Regions from separate parts of the Psychromonas sp. psych-6C06 genome, predicted to be linked through region 1. Evidence: predicted binding sites of a transcription regulator. Region 1 holds the regulator's gene; each other region holds the start of a gene.

Region 1 (7,812 bases):
TGTAGATGATCTTTCGCCCCTACCGCTTGTGCCACAAGTCCAGTAGTCGACATACGTAAAAAGACTAAAATCCAGAAGGTTAATGTCACTACCATCGACCCCACCGCAACACCCGCGAGATAATAGGACTCAGGTAGGTGACCTATCACTGCAGTATCAACTAGCCCTAGCAAAGGCACACTAATATTAGAGAGCATCATTGGTAAAGCAATGGCGAAAATTTTTTGATGATTACTGAAATTTAGAAAGGCACTTTTTAACATGATAACGCTTACAAAGTAGGTAATGGCCGATTAATAAAAATCGACCGTTCGTTTAGTCGCTATCGATTTAGCTCGATGATTTTGTGGATATCTTCTACCATCAAGTCCATATCCACATGAGGAATACCATCTTCATTCAATACCGCTTTAAAGGTTGCTTGATGCTCGCCCTGGGGATTTACTAGTACCAGGGAAGCGCTATGATCGACTAGATAGTAATCATCTTTATTATCGCCCTCTTCAACGATGCTATAAATAAGCCCGAGATCCTGTGAAAATGGGAACAGTTTTTCATGGGTACTAGTGGTGCCAATAAAGGCAGGATTAAAATAATTCACGTATTCAGCAAGGTTATTGGCTTTATCTCGATTAGGATCAACAGAAACGAAAACAATTTGTACATTCTCGTATGGGGGCTTGCTTAATTCAGGGTAGACACGATCTAAATCAGATAAAGTAGTTGGACAGATATCAGGGCAGAAGGTATAGCCAATGAAAAAAAGTGTCCAATGTTCTTGTAAATTTTGGTTGGTAAATGTCTGTTTATTAGCCATTTCAAATTTGAAATCGGGTAACCGCTTACCCTCTTTCTGTAATACCAAGGAAGGGTTATCGGAAATATTTTTTACTGAATTAAATAGTATAAACCCCAGCAGTGCTGTGGCGACCACAAGCAAACCAATTACCCAACCTTTTTTCATTATTTTTCCTACATCCAATCAGCGGTACGAATCACACCCACGGCGATCCCTTCGATATCAAAAACTTGATGTTCAAGATCTACTTTAATAGGAGAGAATTTAACATTTTCCGCTTTTAATGTCACTTGACTGCCTTCGCGGTAAAAACGCTTCACGGTCACATCGTCTTCAACTCGGGCAACAACAACTTGTCCGTTATTAATATCTTTGGTTTTATGCACCGCGAGCAAATCACCATCCATAATACCGATATCTTTCATACTCTCGCCTTGCACGCGTAATAAAAAGTCAGCAGCGGGGTGAAATAGAGCAGGATCAACATCATAATGAGACTCTACATGCTCAGCAGCCAAAATTGGCTCACCAGCAGCAACCATGCCCACTAAAGGCAATCCCTCTTCAATGGGGATAACATTGCTTTTATGCTCTTCAACAATACGAATACCACGTGAGGTACCCGATAAAATTTCAATTGCGCCTTTACGGGCCAAAGCTTTTAAGTGCTCTTCTGCTGCATTGGCACTTCGAAATCCAAGAATTTTTGCCAGCTCAACGCGCGTTGGAGGCATGCCCGTTTTATTGATGCAATCTTTAATCACATCTAATACTTCACCTTGGCGTTTAGTTAAATCTTTCATTACTTACCCCGCTATCAATTATTGACTGTAAACATACACAGTGTATATCTATACAGAGTAATATTCTAGCGATCTGAGTAATAAACCTCATTTATGGATAAGCAAAACGTTACGATATTGTTATTTGCGCGAATTTTGGCGTTAAATCATCTACCAATAACCCGTTATTGTGACGATTATTCACCTTGAATTACGCAAAGCTAATACCAATCGAAAGGAGCATGTAAGCCAAATTTTGCGCTGGAAAATAACTTAGCCGAAAGGGTAAATGGTTATTACATTTGAGAAAGCTCACGAAGAGATGAGATATTTTAACCAGTAAAATAGATCAGCGATTTATTTCGTTTGCTATAACGGCGCTGTATATTAAAAATCATCATTCTCTGGCTCAAAAAACGATAACGCTTCCATTAGTCAGAATTAAGGTTAATAAACCTATTGGTAAGTAATGTCTTGATATTTTAACCAACCAGAGCGCTGGGGAAGATCAGCTATTTGATGTGTGGCATTGATCATACCGCCTTGGCTATTCCAGTTATAAATTCCACTAAAAGTGATCATTTCACCTATCGCTAAATTATTTACTGCTGGAGCTTCGTTGAGGTTATGCTGAATCAGTATCTTTCGACCAGAACTGAGGCGAATAAGTATACGTTGCGAAACATATGGCGTTTGTTGATTATCCAATATCTTTGTAATGCGCCCAACGCTGGTGACTAATACACCACCACGTTGTTGTTTATATAAAAATTCGATATGTTCAGCACCTTTTAAAAGTGCTTCCGCTTGATCGTTACCATCATCATAGAGATGACTCAGTTGCTGACTTTCATTGTTAAAACAACCAGATAATATGACAACCAAGAAAGCAAGATAAGCATTACGATTCATTGAACTATAATCGTCCTTTGAAATTAAGCGCAGTAGCACCCGATTCATCTTTCGGCCCAAGCCATGAAAGAGCTTGTAAAATTGATGGGTCAAGTTTTTCACGTCCAATAATATTACCCTGAAGCTGATACGCACCACCCTCTAGTAATAAAATATTGGCATTAGTGGTAAGTTGCTCTGAATGTTGCTTTAAAGAAGCTACCAAATTCCCCTCTGAACAACTTAAGTCTACACTTGGAGTAGCGAAATCAATATTACCCATTGGGCTTTTTACTCTGGCTTCATGCCACACTAAATAGCCATCTAACTCGCTACAGTAGGGTAAATCCTGTGTCGCATTTTCAATTACTAGCGTAAATTTACCAGATGGTGTCACAGGCACAGGTAGTTTTAAATAAGGAATAATTTCAGTTGCTTTCATATCCACATTAACGTCGGATAAAGTCAAACCTGAAAAGCCATAGGCCACAGCTCCTGTCCCATTCAATATTTTACGGCCATTATTAAATTTAATATCTGCTTTGAGCTTTAAGGTCAGCAGTGCCAACCAATCAAATTGCCAAGTAACTCTTTGCAATTGAAATTGATTACGATAATCAACCTGTGACAGTTTTCCGTTCCAGATTGACCCAGAAACATAACCGACTTGAATACCTGCATCAGCAGGAATAAACCGCGTTATCATACTTGCCGGTGCAGTAAGCACTAACGAGATAAGATAAAGCGCTACAAACGCTAAACTAATTTTTAATTTCATAATGGTTCTCTCACCTATTAATAGCCAAGTAACAGGCGGTTAACTTTGACATAACCGGTACGATCGGTTTTTGCTAAATCTGCATTTAAGACGGCAACACCATGTTGATTACTCAGCTTGGTCAGCCATGCTAAAAAAGCATCAAACTCTACTTCATTTATCCACACTTCAATCTTATCTTTTTTATTGACGATACGAGAAAAGGTTATCTGGTTTTGTCTTGCACTACTATTTAAAATTTGTGTCAAGTTACCACGTCTTTTAGTCGCTTTACCTGCACCGGACTTGAGTAATAGCGTTGCTTTTTCTTGTGTCCAGGCCAGTCTTGTTTCAGCACGCGTTAATTGTTTTTGGGCTTCACTTAACTGATTTGATAGTGGCGTCCAAATACCCCAATACAATACTGCAATGCCTATCACAACCGCACTGGCTACAGCGAGTTGCTGTTCTCTTGGCGAAATGCTTTCCCACCACGCTTTAAATTGTTCCATGGCTACTCTTTCCTTATTGTCAGTAAACCGCTTACTTGGTTTTTACTGCTGTTTAATGCGCCCTGTTGCACTGCATAAGGCTTAGGTAATGCGCTTGCAAACTTTTCAAATGCTTGGAAGTTAGCACCAACAGCAAGAATTCGCATCTCCTGCTTTTGAGCATCATATTTCAACGTGCTTGGCGTGAGCTGTTTATTGTTTTTAAATACAGGCGCAAGATCATCAAGCATCTCTAAGAATTGCGCCGATCCATTACCCTCATTAATTTCACCAAGCATGGTGGTTAATTTTCGTTTGATGCGTGAATAAGCAAGTTTACTTTGGTTTGGAAAAGCCAGTTTATAAACACTTTCGACTTGTCCTTTTACAAGGTCAACCTGTGCTTCTACTTTATAGCTTTCGATATATAAGTTAATGCAACTAACTACAAAGAATAAAGCAGCCAAAATTGCCGGTAATCGCCATTTTAATAAATTTTGATTAACCGCTTTTTTTACTTTGAATTCACCAGTTAGGAGGTTAATTTTACAACCAATAGTCCCTGACGTTAATAATTCCATTGGCATAGTTGGGAAATCATTCATCCAATCACCACGGTGATCTTCTAAGATGGGACTATAACTTTCGATGATCTGCTTACTATCTTCTTCGATTTTACTGGCTAAAATCACATCAAGCATGGAAAGCTCACAGCTCCATGCAACCTCTTTGCTCTCACGAACAATCCAGTAATTGTCCAACTGCACTGCCTGCCAGTTTCTGTCTGCAGGAAAAGGCAACGTCAGCCCTTCTGGGATAAACTGTCGACATACAATTTGTGCATCTGCTAACCAACCTAACCAGTTATACATACGCTGTTTATCACATACCGCAACATGCACCATATCGGTACGTTTAGCAACGACAGTAAAGTGTAATTTTTCAACATCACCAGCTAACTCTTCCTCAATCAAATAAGGTAAAGCTTGTTGCATCTGACGGTTGAATGTTCCCGTGATTGGCACGGCTTTAATGGCAACATCAACACCTGGTAACAAACAGACAACATGACGCGTGGCTGCTTTTTCAGTTAATGTTTTTAGCTGTTCAGCATTATCAATTTCGCCCGATGCGATGATCTCTTTTTCACTATCAGACCAGATCAGCCAATGCTGTTTTTGCGAAGCTTCACTTGCTAGGCGGATTATTAATCGTTCACTCACCTATACTCTCCATCTATTTAAGCCCGCCCGATTGGTATCGGATCACTTTGGCCTTGTTTGAATCCATTTCAAATAATATCTGTACTGCGGTAATACGATCTTCAAACTCGGCCGCACCATTTAATTGAAAATACTCACTACTCACACTGAGTTGTTTTTTTATCTCTTCCGAAATCGCTAAACCACTAAAAACACTGTTAGCTAAGAAATCATCAATATTATTCCAGCCACTGATCGGCCTCTCTTCTAATACACGCGTAAAGTCACTTAATGCCAAGTCAAAATCACGATCAAAAATGGCAAAAATAATTGCAGCATGTTCCACCTTGACAGTATTTACATTAATCTTTTGATCAACGCTTGGAATAGCACAAAGATATGGTTCAATTCGTTCATAAATCTTTTGCCCTACACCTTGCACTGCACGTAATTCACTGATGTCTACCATCATGTTATTACCCGCTAAATGAGAGACTGCGCGCGCTTGGTAAATACTGTCTTCTGCGCCTTGCGCCGCATTACTAATATCATCTTGATCAACCCAGTCACGTGCCGATTCAGCAATCATCTCTGAGGTGTAGTCGTTGACACCAATTGCTTCTAATAAAGCCTGAAACTGTGTGACAGGTGTAGCACGCACATTGCCTTGATCTTTTACATCTAAAGCATTGAGATTAAAACAGCTACGCATATCTTTAAAGTCGCCTGCAATACTGCCATTTTCAAGCGGGAAAACCATATCAGGCATTGCCCAGTTTTGATCTAAACTGACTACATCACTGTCACTGAAGTCCTGATTTAAAACCATGCGCCCAAAGTCACCAGCAGCTTGCCCATACCAATATACACTTTGTGAAAAAATAAGCCCTTCTGTACGCTTCAAGCTCAAAGTCAAACGGCCTGTCATTGTCGAGGCAATGGTGACCATGATGGCTAAAATCATTAACACTGTAATGAGTGCAATACCGCGTTGCTTTTGCATTACTTGTCTCATTACTTGCCAGCCTTACTTTCAGAGACAAGAAACATGCGACTTATTTCACCAAATTGTTTGCTGGTAAAACTTATCTCGATACCAGTTGGTAGTTTTTTGCCATCATTCCACGATGTTTTCCACCCTTCAGACCAATATCGGAAAGACAGTTTTTCAACATCCTCAAGTAAAATCTGTGTTTCAGGTTTTTGCCCAGCCACAATATCTGGGTATAAAAAATACTGACGCTGTAGTTGCCCATCAAAAAGTCGGTAACGTACACGCACCAAATTGGAACGAGGTAACAAATTTAATGGGTTGGCCCAGCCTAAGCGGGTAAACTCAATGCCTTCATCTTCTGAGTCAAAGCGAGATTTTCCCGCTGTCAGTAGACGAATATTTTCACTATCGCCACTTTCATCTCGCGAAGCACGTGCAATAATTTGCGTAAAGTCTTGTTCAATAATCAACATCGCGCGCTGTATTTGTATGAGATTATCACTGTGCCGCTTACTTAACTCACCGCTACGAATAACACCTTGTAACACTTGATACGCCGCCATACTCATTAATGCGAAAATAGAGATAGCGATAAGTACTTCTAAAAGCGTAAACCCTTGTATTCGCCTAGAAGCGTTACGGTTTTGCAATGTAAGTCCTCATATAAGCGAGTGCACGGCCACGCTCAACATCACTAACCTCGATATCTAACGCTTTAAAATTTGCATCGCCAGTTTCAACACTTTTGTAACGTAAATACCACGTGACACCGGCAAGCTCTGTCGTATCATACCGCCAGCTTGCAGCAGGCCATATTTTTTGTAATTTAATTTCAGTTAAACGATTGCTCGCAACCCATAACGCAAAGGTTTTGTTTTGTAAGTGCGATTGGCTATTTAATGCACCAGAAGCTGCATTCATTACTGCCACGCCAGAGGTGGCCATAATCACCAGTGCTAACATTACCTCTAAAAGCGTCATCCCTTGCTGTTTTTTAACCGAACGAAACCAGTTCATTGCTCATCCGACTCTGGGTTTGTTATTGCGCCACTCATACTCACTTCCAATAGACTTTTACGTTTATCAGGCCCTGTATCAGCCTCCACAAACATCACTCGAAAAGGAGTCACTTCACCGCTAGACATAATAAAGACTTGAGGCTCTAAGCTTTTTACTTCGTCTTCATCGCCGTCTATTTGTACTAAATATTCTTCATCGATAAAAACGTCATCATCTTGCGTTTCTATCTCATCCCACACAGAGCCTAACAACGTATATTCAAAACGCATCGATTCAGGGATTTCAATAATCTCGCCAATTTGTTCCGATTCTAGCGCCAACCACTTTTTAGTTTCATAGTCGTAAGCTGCAAATCGATAAGTATTATCTTTAAAAACAAGCGCTAACTCTTTTCCTGATATTAGCGCTTCATCTTCAGCAAACTGTAATAAAGTGCTGAAGCGTTGTGCTTGCCAGTCCACACTCTCTTTTTCATTGGTATGCTGGGGCATGGCCATCATGACACCAACCGAGGCCATTCCGATCAAGACTAAAACCAACATGATTTCCAACAAAGTAAAACCCTGCTGGAAATAGGAAGTGGGGGTAGCTTTAAGCACGTTTAATTAATTATCTTCTTTGCCATCAAGATTCCAGTTACCGATATCATCATCAGTTCCTTCTTCACCATCTTGACCCACTGAAAACACATCAATTTTCCCTTTTTCCCCAGGGCTAACAAGAATGTAAGCGTTACCCCATGGATCTTCTGGTAAACGTTTGATGTAACCATCTTCTGGATAGTTACGTGGTTCAGGATCGCCACTTGGCTTACTTTGTAATGCTTCTAACCCTTGTTCAGTACTTGGGTAGCGACTGTTGTCTAATCGGTACATA
Region 2 (7,812 bases), on a different contig from region 1:
CCATCTCCAATTATCTGCCATGTCATATTACTGTACATTTACCTTAACCTACTAGTTATATTGCTTTCATATATTTAATGTTAAGCGCATCATAACATAGCCCCAAGTGAGAAATTCTGGTAACTTAGCGCATATTTTGAATTTATTAACAGGAGAATAAAATGCCTTCATTTGATGTCGTTTCTGAAGTAGATGTAGCGGAATTACAAAATGCCGTTGATAATGCCAATCGCGAATTAAAAACACGCTTCGATTTTCGTGGTGTAAAAGCAAGCTTTAGTTTTGAAAAAGGAGTGGCAAAACTATCATCTGAGCATGATAAACAATTACGTCAATTACTTGATATTCTTCGTGTCCATGTTATTAAACGTGGTATTGACGCGAGCTCAATGGAAACAGATAAAGCCAACCATAGTGGTCAATCATGGTCTCAAACTGTCAAGTTTAAAGAGGGAATTGATCAACCGATGGCGAAAAAAATTGTTAAGTTAATTAAAGACAATAAAATGAAAGTTCAAACTCAAATTCAGGGTGAAGAGCTACGTGTGACGGGTAAAAAACGTGACGATTTGCAAGCTGTAATGGCCTTAATTCGCGGGGCTGAACTTGGCCAACCGTTCCAATTTAATAATTTTCGAGATTAAAGCAACATGTCAAAACGAGATTGTTACGAAGTACTTGGCGTAAGCAAAAGTGCGTCGGATAAAGAGATAAAAAAAGCCTATAAAAAATTGGCCATGAAGTACCATCCGGATCGTAACCCTGATAATCCGGTAGCTGAAAATAACTTCCGTGAAGTGAAAGCTGCCTATGAAATATTAGGTGATGAAGAAAAACGTCAACAATACGATGATTTTGGACACAGCGCTTTTGATGAAAATGGTCATGGGCGACAGGGCGGTTTCGGTCATGGTGGATTTGGTCAAGCGGGCGGTGGCTTCGACGATATGTTTGGTGGTATGTTTGGCCAGCGCCAACAACAGCAATATCGACCACAGCCAGAAAAAGGTTCTGATATTATCGCAACGGTAGAGATTACCTTAGAAGAAGCTGTTGAAGGATGTGTGCAGGAGATAAAACTCCCTAACAACCCTGTGCTTTTAAAAGTTACTATTCCGGCGGGTATTGATAAAGGACAGCGCGTACGTGTCAATGGTAAAGGTAATCCGGGGACACTAGGTGGCCCTCATGGCGATCTATTAGTCGAGGTAAGCCTTGCAGAACATGATACCTTTAAACGTGAAGGACGTGATCTGTATTGCGACATTGATACTCCTTATACAACGGCTGCGTTAGGTGGAAGTTTAAAAGTACCGACCTTTGCGGGCTTTATTAATATTAAAATTCCTGAAGGAACGCAAGCGGGAAGAAAATTCCGTATCAAAGGAAAAGGAATCAAAGCGATGAAAGGCGATGCGGTTGGTGATCTTATTTATGAGGTTGTGATTCCGACCCCGACATCACTTTCAGATCAGCAACGAGCATTGTTAGAGCAATTAGCGAACCTGTCTTAGCTGATTATCAATCTGTTAGATCTCATCACCTGGCTTGATGGGATCTTGTTCCTTGTCTAATAAATTTTGAATCTTTCCCGAGCCTTCTGACCAAGCATCTTGACTCCCTGATTCAATATCTTCCCAAACATCCTGACTATTTTCTTTACCTTGCTGCCATAATTCACTACTTTTTTCTTTACTTGATTCCCAGAGCTGTTGTGATTTTTTTGAGCCTTTTTCCCACCATGTTTCAGAGCTTTCTTTACTTGCACTCCAAATATCTTCAAAGGCTTTTTGAGTCGACTCTTTTGCTGCATCCCAATCAATCTCTGACGTATCTTCGGCATGAGTCAGTGCTGTTAGGCTAAATAGTGTACAGGCGATGATGAGTCGTTTCATTGTCTTTATCCTTGTGAGCAAATATTCATATTAGTCATTGAAATGGTTCAACAGTTCAAATATTCACTATTTTACTTGAACTATCTGTTAACTTTAACTACTGTGTAAAAAAACAGTTAAGAGTTTGTGTTACATGATATTATATATTGCCGAAAAGCCAAGTCTTGCGCGCGCGATCGCGGATGCATTGCCCAAACCCCATCGTAAAGCAGAAGGGTGTATTCATTTAGGCAATGGCGATATTGTTAGCTGGTGCATTGGTCATCTTTTGACTCAAGTTGATCCTGAAGAATACGATCCTATCTATAAAAAATGGCAGTTTGAACACTTGCCAATCATACCTGAAAAATGGAAGTTAAAATCAACGCCACGTACCAGCAAACAACTTGCTGTTTTAAAGAAACTCATTAAACAAGCTGATCAGCTTGTTCATGTTGGTGATCCCGATAGAGAAGGGCAATTACTGGTTGATGAAGTGATCCATTTTAGTGGTGTTAAGGGCAACAAGCTTCAACAAACACAACGTTGTTTAGTCAGTGACCTAACTATCAATGCCGTAAAACGTTCATTACAACAGTTACGCTCGAATCAAGACTTTGTCGCTTTGTCTACTTCTGCGCTAGCAAGAACACGTGCTGATTGGTTATATGGGCTGAATTTAACACGCGTTTATACACTACAAGCACAAAAATGTGGATACAAAGGGGTGATTTCAGTTGGGCGTGTGCAGACACCTTTATTAGGATTAGTCGTACGCCGCGATGAACAGATTGCCTCTTTTGTTAGTAAACCATTTTATGAGGTATTAGCGCACTTAAGTAGCGAGCAAAATGAATCTTTTACAGCAAAGTGGAAACCCAGTGAAGCGTGTCTAAAGTATCAAGATGAAGAGGGACGAGTAGTAATTAAAGGGCTTGCTGAAAATGTGGCCGCTAGAATATCAGGACAACAAGGGACTGTTTCTTCATTTGTAGCCAAAAATAAAAATCAAGTTGCGCCATTACCCTATAATTTGTCTGCCCTACAGATAGATGCAGCAAAGCGATACCACTATAGCGCGCAGCAAGTGTTAGACAGTTGCCAAGCATTATATGAGCGTCATAAATTGATTACCTATCCTCGCTCAGATTCACGTTATTTACCACGTAATCACCATCGTCAAGCAAACTTGGTTACTAAGGCGATTGCTCATAATGAACCTAAACTAAAACTGGCTAGTGAAGGGGCTGATTTAGCCATTAAAGGTCGAGCGTGGAATGATAAAAAGGTTGATGCACACCATGCGATTATTCCTACTGATAGCCATAAAGCGCTTGCGACATTGGACACACAATCACGGAATATCTATCAACTGATTGCCAAACAGTATTTAATGCAATTCTACCCTGATTATCGTTATGCAGAATGTGTTGCTGAGATTGAAATAAACGGTGGCATATTTATTGCGAAAGCTAAAAGCAGAGTAAGTGATGGCTGGAAAGCATTGTTAGATAAACAAGAGAAAGATACGTACCTACCCACTTTGAACAAAGGTCAAAAACTTCATTGTGCAAAAGGGGAAGTTGTGGAAAAAAATACCCAACCTCCTGCGCATTTTACCGATGCGACATTATTATCTGCTATGAGTAATATTGCGCGATTTGTAAAAGATGCAAGCTTAAAATCGGTGCTCAAAGAGACCGATGGTTTAGGTACCGAGGCGACGCGTGCCGGTATTATTGAGTTACTGTTTAAAAGGCAGTTTTTAAAACGAACAGGAAAGGTGATTATCGCCACTGACGTTGGTAATAAACTGATCCAAAGTTTGCCTGAAACCTTAACGCTCCCTGATATGACCGCACAGTGGGAGATGCAACTTAATGCAATCAGCGACAAGAAGCAAAGCTACAATGGTTTTGTATTACCATTACAACAGCAATTATCCAAAGTGATTGATCAAGCGATAACTGATGGACCTCAAGCATTAAAAGATTTGCCCATGACCAGTAACCCATTCAAAAAAAGTTATCGTAAAAAAACGACGATCAATAAAAGAGGATCAAGAAAAAAGCAAAGAGCGTAATTCAATAAAACATTCCATTCTGAACATCAGCTTACATGATAAGTTTACTTTGTATTGGTTGTTATTTAACCTAAACTCGAATAATGAAGACGAAATTGTCATCTATATTAACCACTTAACGGTTCATGCCATACAGTGCTGATAGTTTTCGGTAGTTCAAGGTAAATCAGCGTTGCAATAGCTGACTATTGTAAGCCGATTTAACGCAGCAATGTGGGAAAATAGCAGTGCTGTATCGGTTTGCTTACTCCGAGTTTAAGTTATTTTTATAAGATGACTTCTTCGATTGCTATATTGACTCTTAGTCAACATACTACATGTGCTGTTATTTATGGGATTAATATATGTCGGATAGTTTTTTATTGTTTGATGAACAAGCTAAAGAGCAAATAAGTGAACGCTTATTACCACTATTTGTCGATCAAATATTGCTCAAAGCATGGGATACGAAATCTCCAGCTGAATTCCCTTCACAAAGTCGTGTTTACGCATATGTCAGTGACCGACATGCTCCGGATGTGATTGAAGCCGCTATTAAAGGTGACTGGATATTAGCAATATTACCCTATGAAGGTGCTATTTATGCTCGCAGAGGTTTTTGTATTGAAGAAAACCTTGAAAAAGCACTACTAGAAGCACAACTTGCGACATCAAAGAAAGTGGATGTGCTACGTTGTAATGGAAAAGTTGTTCTTAGTACTGTTGTCTTGGGGGAGTGTTTCAATTTATTGCCTACCGCGAAAAGCTTAAGTTGGCGTGATCGCATGTCGTTAGCATGGAAAAACATTACTAAAATCCGTGCTATTCGCCCACAAAAAATGAGCTTCACGACCGAAAATGAAAGCTGCTTTAGTACCGCGTTAATTGGTTTAGTCATTATCGAGCATGCACATGGTTCGTCACTCTCTCGCAATATATTACCTGATACTCATATTAATGATGGTATGTGCCACTCCATGCTAGTCGCGCCACGAAGTGTCGTGGAAATGCTGCGTTTCTTTGTGATGGCTCCCTTTTCTAGAACGGTTAACTTACCTAATTTTCTCGGATTATTAAAAACTAAATCCTTTAGCGTAGTGAATGGTAAAGCGCTAACTTATACAGTGGATGGACAACTTCATCAGGCAGACCAATTAACACTAGATACACAATCTAGAGTACTTAATCTTCTAGTCGGCCCTGCATTGCCAATTGTAGACACTTCGCCAAGTCATAAAGAGCAACGCAAGATATCACGATTGCCAGCCGGAGAAGCAATTACTGCAATGGTTAGTAAAGAGCTTCCTTTTGTTGCACACGCTGCGACGGAAGAGTTTAAAGATCTCTATCAACTACTGCGTGAGAATGCGAAAACTTCTAATTCTTTTTTGACATTAATGGTGCTATCAACGTTATTAGCGAGTGTTGGCTTGTTTGCGAATTCAGCCCCTGTCATCATTGGCGCGATGATACTGGCACCGTTAATGGCACCTATCATCTCATTTTCTATGGGATTAGTAAGGCAAGATAATAGTTTACTAATATGTAGTATCAAAACCCTATTGATAGGGCTTTTCCTCTCTTTAGGTTTTGCCGCAACAGCCAGTTTTATTATGCCGATGGAAACCATTACGCCCGAAATTGCCGCAAGGTTAAGCCCTAGTTTATTAGATTTAGCCGTCGCTGTAATTTCAGGCATCGCTGGCGCTTATGCTCATGCTCGCGTCGAAGCCGCAAAAAGTATGGCGGGTGTTGCTATTGCGGTTGCCTTAGTGCCACCACTTGCGGTAATGGGGATTGGTTTAGGTTGGCTTGACTTTCATGTCACGAGGGGGGCTTTGCTTTTATTTCTAACTAACTTAGCTGGTATTGCTTTAGCCGCTTCGCTGACTTTCTTAGCGTTAGGTTTTGCTCCATTCACAAGAGCTAAAAAAGGCTTAAGTATTGCTTTGCTAGGAGTCGCGATAGTCAGTATACCTCTAGTTTTTAGCTTTATTCGTTTATCAGACGAGTCTTCGATTATCCAACAATTACAGGGTAAACAGATTGGTGAGGTAACTCTTCGTCAGGTTCATGCAAATGCAATAAAACCCTTAGCATTGTCAGTCGAACTGGTAACGCCTTCTGCTTTGACAACTGCGAATATAGATTTTATTAAAGATAATATTGAACAGCAATTGCAACGCGAGGTGATACTTGAAGCAAACATTGTTATTAGAAGATAAAACAATTTTTGATGCTCTTTAATGTAGCTAGATTTATTGTGTACTGATCTGTTTATACGTAAAAATTGTTTTTGCTAATCCTACTATTTGTCAGTTGATTGTCGTAATATGTCGTCAATCAACTGGCAAATGGGGTTTTCAAAAAATGAAAGTGTTAGTCGTTGGCGGGACGGCCGATGGACGTTACTTGGCTAGTGAGTTATTTGAGTTAGGTTTTAACGTTATCTACAGTATCGCAGGCCAAGTGCGTAAAGCGACCTTACCTTGCCCTGTGATAACTGGTGGTTTTACTCAGTTTGGTGGTTTGCAATCCTTTATTATCGAAAATAAAATTACCCATATAGTCGATGCAACGGATCCTTTTGCTCAAAAAATGAGTGAAACTATTGCACGTGTTGGGAAAGTGCTATCGCTGTGTACAATTCGCTTCCAACAGCCACCTTGGATTGAAAAACAGCAAGAATATTGGATAACAGCGACTTGTTGGACGACATTGATTCAAGAGTTAACAAAATACGAGACATTATTTATTGGTGTTGGTCAGATAAGTGAAGCGTTATTATTGCGATTAGCCGCGCAAACTAAGCTACTGCTATTACGTACGGCTATGCCTGTAAAATATACATTACCTGAGAATACCATTTGGATAAAAGCTCTCGGCCCTTACCAACTTGAAAATGAGATAGAGCTTCTTAAAAAACACCATGTAGATGCCGTTATTAGTAAAAATAGTGGGGGACATTCGACCTATGCGAAAATTCAAGCCGCTACTGAGTTAGGTATTCCTATTTATCAATTTGACCGGCCCCAGCTTACACCATTGAGATATGAATTTGAGCGTTCATCCAGATGTATAGAATTCCTATTAACATTAAATAAGAGTAGTGATGCAGGAGCTACCTTTCATGGATAAGAAAAAAACACAAAGAACTTACTTTTATTTGGCTCGTCATGGACAAACTCATTGGAATATAGCACATCGCATTCAAGGGCAGCTTGATAGCCCTTTAACGACTGTAGGGCAACAACAGGCAAAAGATTTAGCCGATGCTTGCCAGGTACATCAAATCACGAAAATATTAACCTCTTCATTAGGGCGTGCAGTTGAGACCGCAACTATTTGTGCACAACAGTTACAACTACAGCAAACAACCTTGAAAGGGATTGAAGAGCGAAATTTTGGTCTATGGGAGGGAAAGTTAACGGGTGAAGTGCAACGTTGCACTGATTATGACGAGATAACTTCACAAGTTACTGATATAGCTCCACCGAATGGCGAAAGTGCGGCTCAACTGTTAATGCGGTTTGAAACAGCTCTGAAACAACAGTTTACGCTTATGCCTTGTGATAACTACCTTATTATTACGCATGGCGATGTGCTACGTTGTTTTATGAGTCAGTTTCTCGCACAGAATGAAATAACAACGGGTTATGATTATAAAAATGGCCATATTATATCAATGTGTTATGACCACAGTCGCGAACAATTTATACCTTTATGATCTTATTTACTCTGTTATTAGAGACATTTTGGTTGATAAAACATGGCCGTAACAACTGAAAGTTAAAAAACTAAGTCTGAAATAATTTCGATGCTTAAGAAGATATTGACCAACAGCGCGTTATACAGGGAGCAAATTTCCCTCAAAAC
Region 3 (7,812 bases), on a different contig from region 1:
GTTTGTTATTTTTATTTTACGTACCTTGGTTACCTTGCCGGTTATCTCAGGGTTTGCGCACCTCATTTTTTAAGGAATAAAATATGGATATGTCAGCATACCTGCATGCGATGACAGCATTGTTTGTCATCATCGACCCCATCGGGGCCGCACTTATTTTTAACTCTTTGGTTAATGATGGAGACAAAAAATACCGATATGTGATGGCAAGCAAAGCGATAATCATCAGTGGATTAACCCTAATTCTTTTCGGAAATTATGGTGAAACTTTGTTTTATCATCTCGGTATTAGCATAAACTCATTGCGTATCTCTGGTGGCTTACTGCTGTTCTACACTGCCTTTCAAATGATCACATCTGATGTTAATTTCAGTAATACAGGCGAGCAAAGAGATATATCTGTATTTCCGATGTCGATTCCTTTATTGGCAGGCCCAGGCACATTGACGCTTGCACTGCTACTGTTTTCACAGGAAAGCGACACAGAAGGAACCATCGCGGTATCGGCTGCAATCATATCTACATTATTACTCACTTTTGTACTTATGATCATTTCTAAAAATCTAAAAAAAGTAATAGGCAAAACAGGCGATGAAATTTTAAAACGTTTCCTTGGCGTTGTATTAGCCGCGCTTGCAATTCAGTTTATTTATGATGGCATCAGCAACCTGACTCAATAGATGACGATCATTTTTGGATTTGAAACGCAAGTTTACGGGTAATTGAACGGGGTAATAGCTTTACTATGATTACCCCTATTTTGTTTATTAGCCCAGGAATGGCAATCGCTTTATGCCTATTTTTTAAAGCGAATGAGACTACGGCTTGTTTCTCCATCACACGCATTTTAAATACTAACGAATCAGACATTCCAGCAATCTGAGCGAATTCGGTCTTAGTCGCACCAGGGCATAACGCACTCACTTGTATCTGCCCTTTTAGCTCTTCATGTAGCGCTTCACTAAATGAAAGGACAAAGGCTTTACTGGCATAATAGATTGCTAAATTGGGTCCAGCTTGAAAAGCGGCTGTTGAAGCAACATTAATAATAAACGTATTTTTTTGTTTTTTCAGATAAGGGATAAAGGCATGTGTTAAGCGGGTGAGGCACAGAATGTTTACTTGAACCATATCTCGCTGGCGATCCTCACTCAGTTCAGCAAAAGCTCCTCGAGCGCCAAAACCAGCATTATTGATCAATCCAACAAGCTCGATCTGCTGTAAATCAACAAAATTATTTATACTTTGTGTTGCAGACTCTTCGTTCAAATCCAGTGCAAGAGTGAGACATTTTTGACGTGGAAATTTAAGCGTAATCGCTTTTTGTAACGCACTGAGTTTATCGGTTCGTCTCGCAACGAGAAGTAGGTTATAGCCGAGGCGAGCAAGTTGCCATGCAAACTCCTCTCCGATGCCTGCACTTGATCCTGTGACCAATACCGTATTTTGCATTGAATAACTCCTATTCTAATAGGTTTAATTGTACCGCTTTTTGTTGCTCTTTACGCGGAGCAAGCCCGACAGAAATTCCCATTAAACGAATCGGTTTAACCGGACTTTTGTGCAATAGATGATGTAATAATACCTTAAAAGAAGTGATGGATAACTCTGTCGATTGACGCTCTGTATTTTTAATACTGAAATCAGAAAACTTAATTTTAACGCCCATTTTTACAACCATCTTTTCATCGAGTATTTTTTGCAAGCGCTTTGTTAGCTCTTCAAATAATGGGATTAATTTTTCAGTACATTGTATTTCTCCTGAAATATCATAACTAAAGGTATGTTCTACAGCTAAGGATTTTCTCTCTCTAAAAGGCTGTACTTCACGACGATCGATACCTTGACTAAAGTCTAGCAATGCACCACCTAATTTTCCAAACTCCTTAAGCAACTTTGATTGTGGATATTGCTGTACATCGGCACAATAATATAGACCTTTGTCAGCTAATTTTTGTTGTGCTACTTTTCCAACTCCGGGGATTTTCTTTAATGGTAAGGTTTTAACAAAAGCGCTAATTTTATCGGGAGGAATAACACAGATACCATTAGGTTTGTTTTCATCGGAAGCAATTTTCGCCAGAAATTTTACCGATGCAACGCCTGCTGAAGCAGTAAGTTGTAGCTCTTCAAAAATTGTACGGCAAATATCCTGAGCAATATAGGTTGCAGATCCTTGAAACAGCTTACACTCACTCACATCTAGAAAAGCTTCATCAAGAGAAAGTGGCTCAATTAGATCAGTATACCGTTCGAAAATAGCACGTATCTGTTTCGAAATATCAACATAAACTTGCATCCGTCCCGGAATAATCACTAATTCTGGGCACAGTTGTTTTGCTTTATAGCTCGGCATTGCTGAACGTACACCGAAACGACGTGCTAAATAGTTACAGGTAGAAAGCACGCTCCGACGATCAACCTTGCCACCAATAGCCAACGGGATATCACGATATTCAGGATTATCTCGCATCTCAACAGCCGCATAGAAGCAATCCATGTCGATATGAATTATTTTTCGTTGTGGTTGAACTGTTAAATCGGACACATTAAAGCCTGTATATAAAAACAGCCTTTATTGTCAGTTATTTTTATAATTGATGCAAATATAATAAAATTGCAATGCTAAGCACGAATAAAGCAATAGCTCCTTTGACGCAAATCGGTGTACTATGCGTACATAATCGCTCCCATCATATAAGAGAATATTATGAACATTTCACAAATACTTGAATTATTTTTAAATGACGTAAAACCAACACAGAAACTTTGGGCGCTTCAAGATAGTGCAACACAAGACTGGGTCGTACTTGATTCAATTCAATTTGAAGAAACAGAGGTGATGCCTTTATGGTCAACACAAACGCTTGCCCAGGCACATTGTATTGATGAATGGAAAGACTATACTGCTACAGCTATCACATTGGCAGATTGGTTTGAGTACTGGGTAGATGATCTTTTAGCAGATAATGTGGTGATTGGTTTGAACTGGGCTGAAGAAACAAAGGATGACGTTGAAGTTGACCTTGCTGAACTAACGCAACGTTTAACTGAGATTGAAGCACTTTAACGAGGCGCTATAAAACTTAAACAGATGTTTAAATGTTCAATCAAAAAACAAAATTGTGAGAAGTCATCAGCGCTGATTTTCTCACATTCAGACAAATGCTGACCACTTACAATACCGATAATCTTATTATCCAATTTAACTGGTGCAAGGCATATTGTTCCACCAGCCACTAATTTTGTCAGTTCAATAGTGATATATGTTGACCATTTAGGATCTCTTGGGCTCTCCACAATAATCGCTTTATCCATTTCTAATACATGGCTAATCAGATTAACATTATTACTGATATGTAAACAGCGGTGTAATGTTTGTAAATTACCAGCTTTATCATAGCAACTACGAGCTTCTATTTTTTTCCTGTCTGCACTCAACATCCAAAAGACACAACGATCAAACCCTAAAGTAATTGCACTTTGTTGTAGGGTTAAAGTTAAATAGTCATTAATGTTATGGCTCTGTTTACATAACTGAGTCAAGCTTTTAACCGTCGTAAGTAAGGCCCTCTCTTTGCTTATTTCTAGCAGAAATGTACTAGAGACTGGATTAATAAAGTCACTCGCAACTGGCAAGGGTTTAATATGATGCTCTAATATCGATGCGCCATAAGCACTTAGCAGTTGGATAGCTAGCTCACGAGTTTGCTCAATGCGCTGTTTTAAAAACTTCACCTCAATTTTCATATTGACGCAGATACGCTTTAAAATATTATCAAATATCAGCTTATTTTCTGGAGGCTGAGAAATCGCTTCACTTAATTGATTTGCAAGGCTGATAGTTTGCATCTCGACGGTTCTTGACTCAGGTGAATCTAATGATTTAATTAACAGCTCCCCTAAATTCCATGTTTTAGCGAGGCCAATGCTCAACGCGTTAAAATCAAAAGACAATAATTGTTCACAACGCTGTTGGAATTTTTCAGAGGGTAAACCCGCTTCTTTTATTAGTATATTTGCACACTCATTTGGGGTACTCCAAAATGATGTCTCGCCAATGTTGTACATCATAGCCGCTAAATAGACTTGCTCTTGTGTATCTTCACTGTGATTAGGCACCATCATTTTAGCCAATAGGCCGGCATAAAAAGCATTTGCCATGAGCATCGTTAAACGATGATGGATTTCAGGTGATAAATTTTGACTTGCTAATAACCCCCCTAACACTTTTGATGTCAGGCAGATATTTTTTACTGCACGTATACCTAAAACAATGGCAGCGCGAGAAACGGTATTAACACGGGAAACGGCAATGCGAGGTGTATTGTTTACCACTTTTAACAGGCAAGAGGAAAGCCCTTGATCATGTAAAATCGCTTTACTTAAATAAGGAATAGAGGCCGTATCGTTATCGGAAAATTTATCTAACATGGTAGCCACTGAGGTGATAGCGGGTAACTCATTTTTTGATAAGATACGAACCCATTGTTGCTCGGTTCTTTTAATTTTAGCTACCATCGATTACCTCATATCAGCGCTTAATAAAGCGTAATACCTCAAAGGGAACTTCGCTAATCAACGAAAAATCAATGTTTGATGTTTTGCATAATTTTGCCACTCTCGTTAAAATATCAGCACATTTAATTGCATAAAAATATAAGAAATTCTATGACAAAGCAAAGCGTCACCATTGGATTAAGTGATCCTAAAAGTGCGACTAATGTAGGTGCAGTAATGCGTGCAGCAGGTTGCTATGAAGTTGATAGAGTCGTTTATACGGGAACTCGATACGATCGTGCCGTGAAGCTTAATACCGATACCAAAAAAGTAACGAGTACTATTCCGCTGACTCAACAAGCACAGCTACTGGATAATAAAAAAGATGATGTCAAAGTTATCTGTGTCGATCTCGTCGAAGGCGCAATTCCGCTACCTAGTTTCATCCACCCAGAGAAAGCGTTATATCTATTTGGCCCTGAAGATGGGACACTAAAACAGAGCCTAATCAACCAAGCAGATGCGGTGGTATATGTGCCAACTATCGGTTGTATGAACTTAGCCGCAACAGTGAATGTATTACTGTATGATCGGTTATCAAAATCAAAACAGTTCAATACTGATAACGAACTAATAAAGCGCAGTCGTGATAATAACAACCGAGTTAAGGTCCGCGATGCTTAACTGGAAGTGTTAATTAAACATGTCATGAATTATTAATAACAAATGCATTCACAAATAATTAAATTAATGATACAACACAATAATATTGCGATTAGCTGCTATTATTTTTAAAATAAAACAGCGTTATGCTTATCAATAGGTATAATAGAAAAGCAGGAAATAAGAACATAAAAAATACAATGATAAAAAAGGTATAACAAATGTCGAATGTACTTGAACTAGTAAAAAATACACGCCGTAAAAACAAATTAAAGCGTGAAATTCTCGATAACGATAAAAAGATTCGTGATAACCGTAAACGTGTTGAGCTATTAGGTAACCTAGTAGACTACATTACTGCAGACATGGATCAGAATGATATCAAAGCGATCATTAAAAACATGTTATGCGACTATGAAGATCGTGTTGATGATCATATCATCGTTGGTGCAGAGCTTTCTAAAGAGCGTCGTGAAGTGAATAAAAAAATTAATTCATTCAAACCTGCGACAGCACAACTTAAAAAGTAATTTTTTGCGCGATATGATGCATATACAAAGGGGGATTTATCCTCCTTTTTGCTATCTAGACTATTCCAGCTTAAAATTTTCACCCTCATATTTTACCCTATTATCCAGTCTAGGTTTTTAATGACAATAACGATTCCACTCAGTGAGAACGAAATCCACCTTTGGACTATCGATCCTAAACAGGTAAAGTTAACTCAGGGCCTACAGGGGTTATTAAGTCACGCAGAATCGGAAAAAGTAGATCGCTACCGAAATGACACCGCCAAACACACCGCTCTGGTCACTCGAATTTTTATACGATTGCTACTCTCAGAGTATGCGACGCTCTTGCCTGCAGACTGGCAATTTACAATCAGTAAACTTGGTAAACCAGAGCTCTATCAGGCTCCCCTACCACTGCGCTTTAATTTAAGTCATAACGATGAATTGATAGTCTGTGCACTTTGCCTTGATAAGGATATCGGTTGCGATATCGAAAATAGATTTCGAACAGTAAATGTTAACGCTATCGTCAAACGTTTTTTTTCCCGTCAGGAAGCTCAACGTATTATTGCGGCGCCAACTCGTTTTTTTGAATATTGGACATTAAAGGAAGCCTTTGTAAAAGCAACGGGCTTAGGGATCAGCCAAGGCTTAGATACTTTTAGCTTTGAGGTAAAAGAGGCTCACACATCGCATTTCAACGATAATATTAACCTCTCTTTTGTGCCTAAAGAAGAATTGACATCAAAACAACAATCACCCGAAGATTGTTATCAAGCACTGCTATTTCCAGATGATAAGCATTGCATTGGTTTATCTGTTCATGGGCAACAAAATAGTGACAATAAACCCACAATTCGTTTGATTTCAAATCAAAAAAGCAAGCAACTTTTTGATTCTTACTAGGGTCTGTTGATCTTTCAAGTTTATTTTTGCAACAATTTGTTGGCTATTTATACAAGGCTGAGCCTATGCCGTGTGGTTATTCCACATCAATAGGCGAAAACGCAGTAAAAATGGTCAACAAATGTTGCCCTTCGGGTTCAACACAACACGCTTTGCCCTGTGTTAGACGAAATTCGCTTAGAATGACTAAGCCACATCCCGTCTGCCTTGCTCAAAACGCGTTGTGTTGAACAAAATTTAAACGGCAAAGATCAACAGACCCTAGGGTAAAAGCCCCTGCACATGACTGCGTAAGCAATATTATTGCTTACGAAAAATTTAACAAGGCGCTGATCTTTTTTATTTGCGTTTATTAACCATCAATCGGCGGTGCCGTTTTAATAAAGTTTTTATCGGTACGTGCTACATCCAACAAACGGGTTAAATTAGTTAATGCTTTCAAGTTGATACGTTCACGATAAATGCCCCAATCTAAGAAACAAGCAAGTCGAATTAAACCATCAGATAGTGGCAACTGTGCATTAATCGGCGCTTCATTTAAGGCTTCAAGCCCTGATAATACCCGCGCTTTCTGACGTGAAAGGTACTGGCTTTGCTCCGCAGTGATATTATCAAACTTTTCTAGAAAGAAAATATTAACCGACGCGTCCATCACCGTATTGGTCATATTAAACAGTTCAAAATCAACAATATCAGCCATGAAGCCTGTACCCGATTTTTCGCGTAAGTAACGTAAAATTGAACTTGAATCTGTTAAGGTAAGATCACCATCCACTAACAACGGAACTTTTTTAGTCGGTGATATCGTTGCACTTTGTGTTGCATCCGTTTCTATAAATTCACAACTTAACTCGGTTTCTAGCAATGCGATACGACAATGGCGTACGAAGGGTGAGGTAAAGCTACCGTATATTTTCATATTTATCCTTTATTAAGTAACAGTGACAACTATAATTCTATCATTCTATATCATTGTGCTGTTATCCAGGTTTAATTTTTTATCGTTAAATCAGATGTTTGTTATAGCCCATTTCAACAAGTTGCTCAAAGGCAAGCCAAACATCATCGGGAATAGGTTGAGCGATTTGAAAACCTAATTTCGGGTATTCTCGAATGCGTTGTAAATCTCCTACCATTACATTGATCAGATCATCACGACTAATAATATCGTTGGGATAACATTTAAAATCAATTTGTGGCGAGGTGATCAACAGCGGTTGATCGGGTAAAT

The links. Region 1 encodes LexA, which represses DNA repair genes until DNA is damaged. Its sites were predicted from a motif close to TACTGTATNNNNATACAGTA; they were not measured.
Region 2: a site for LexA is predicted at 1,994-2,013, ahead of CW745_RS15235 (DNA topoisomerase III). Genes of this name have one in related genera too.
Region 3: a site for LexA is predicted at 2,555-2,574, ahead of dinB (DNA polymerase IV). Genes of this name have one in related genera too.

Annotation. Positions count from the first base shown of each region.
Region 1 is NZ_PIZM01000006.1:75,921-83,732, reverse strand. Features, by position in the region: gene CW745_RS08985 (MATE family efflux transporter) at 1-263, opposite strand, end outside; gene CW745_RS08980 (SCO family protein) at 323-964, opposite strand; gene lexA (transcriptional repressor LexA) at 973-1,602, opposite strand; gene CW745_RS08970 (DUF3465 domain-containing protein) at 2,038-2,493, opposite strand; gene CW745_RS08965 (type II secretion system protein N) at 2,498-3,250, opposite strand; gene CW745_RS08960 (type II secretion system protein M) at 3,268-3,741, opposite strand; gene gspL (type II secretion system protein GspL) at 3,744-4,943, opposite strand; gene gspK (type II secretion system minor pseudopilin GspK) at 4,957-5,937, opposite strand; gene gspJ (type II secretion system minor pseudopilin GspJ) at 5,937-6,566, opposite strand; gene gspI (type II secretion system minor pseudopilin GspI) at 6,553-6,933, opposite strand; gene gspH (type II secretion system minor pseudopilin GspH) at 6,930-7,535, opposite strand; gene gspG (type II secretion system major pseudopilin GspG) at 7,542-7,812, opposite strand, start outside.
Region 2 is NZ_PIZM01000013.1:47,027-54,838, forward strand. Features, by position in the region: gene CW745_RS15215 (2-dehydropantoate 2-reductase) at 1-38, opposite strand, end outside; gene CW745_RS15220 (YajQ family cyclic di-GMP-binding protein) at 162-644, shown strand; gene CW745_RS15225 (DnaJ C-terminal domain-containing protein) at 651-1,514, shown strand; gene CW745_RS15230 (hypothetical protein) at 1,530-1,895, opposite strand; gene CW745_RS15235 (DNA topoisomerase III) at 2,029-3,957, shown strand; gene CW745_RS15240 (TIGR00341 family protein) at 4,302-6,161, shown strand; gene CW745_RS15245 (precorrin-6A/cobalt-precorrin-6A reductase) at 6,307-7,074, shown strand; gene CW745_RS15250 (histidine phosphatase family protein) at 7,067-7,663, shown strand.
Region 3 is NZ_PIZM01000001.1:485,025-492,836, reverse strand. Features, by position in the region: gene CW745_RS02225 (YjiH family protein) at 1-73, shown strand, start outside; gene CW745_RS02220 (MarC family protein) at 84-680, shown strand; gene CW745_RS02215 (SDR family oxidoreductase) at 688-1,452, opposite strand; gene dinB (DNA polymerase IV) at 1,463-2,548, opposite strand; gene CW745_RS02205 (DUF2750 domain-containing protein) at 2,711-3,070, shown strand; gene CW745_RS02200 (HDOD domain-containing protein) at 3,067-4,521, opposite strand; gene CW745_RS02195 (RNA methyltransferase) at 4,672-5,184, shown strand; gene CW745_RS02190 (DUF496 family protein) at 5,385-5,693, shown strand; gene CW745_RS02185 (4'-phosphopantetheinyl transferase superfamily protein) at 5,814-6,581, shown strand; gene CW745_RS02175 (glutathione S-transferase family protein) at 6,934-7,500, opposite strand; gene CW745_RS02170 (YdcF family protein) at 7,586-7,812, opposite strand, start outside.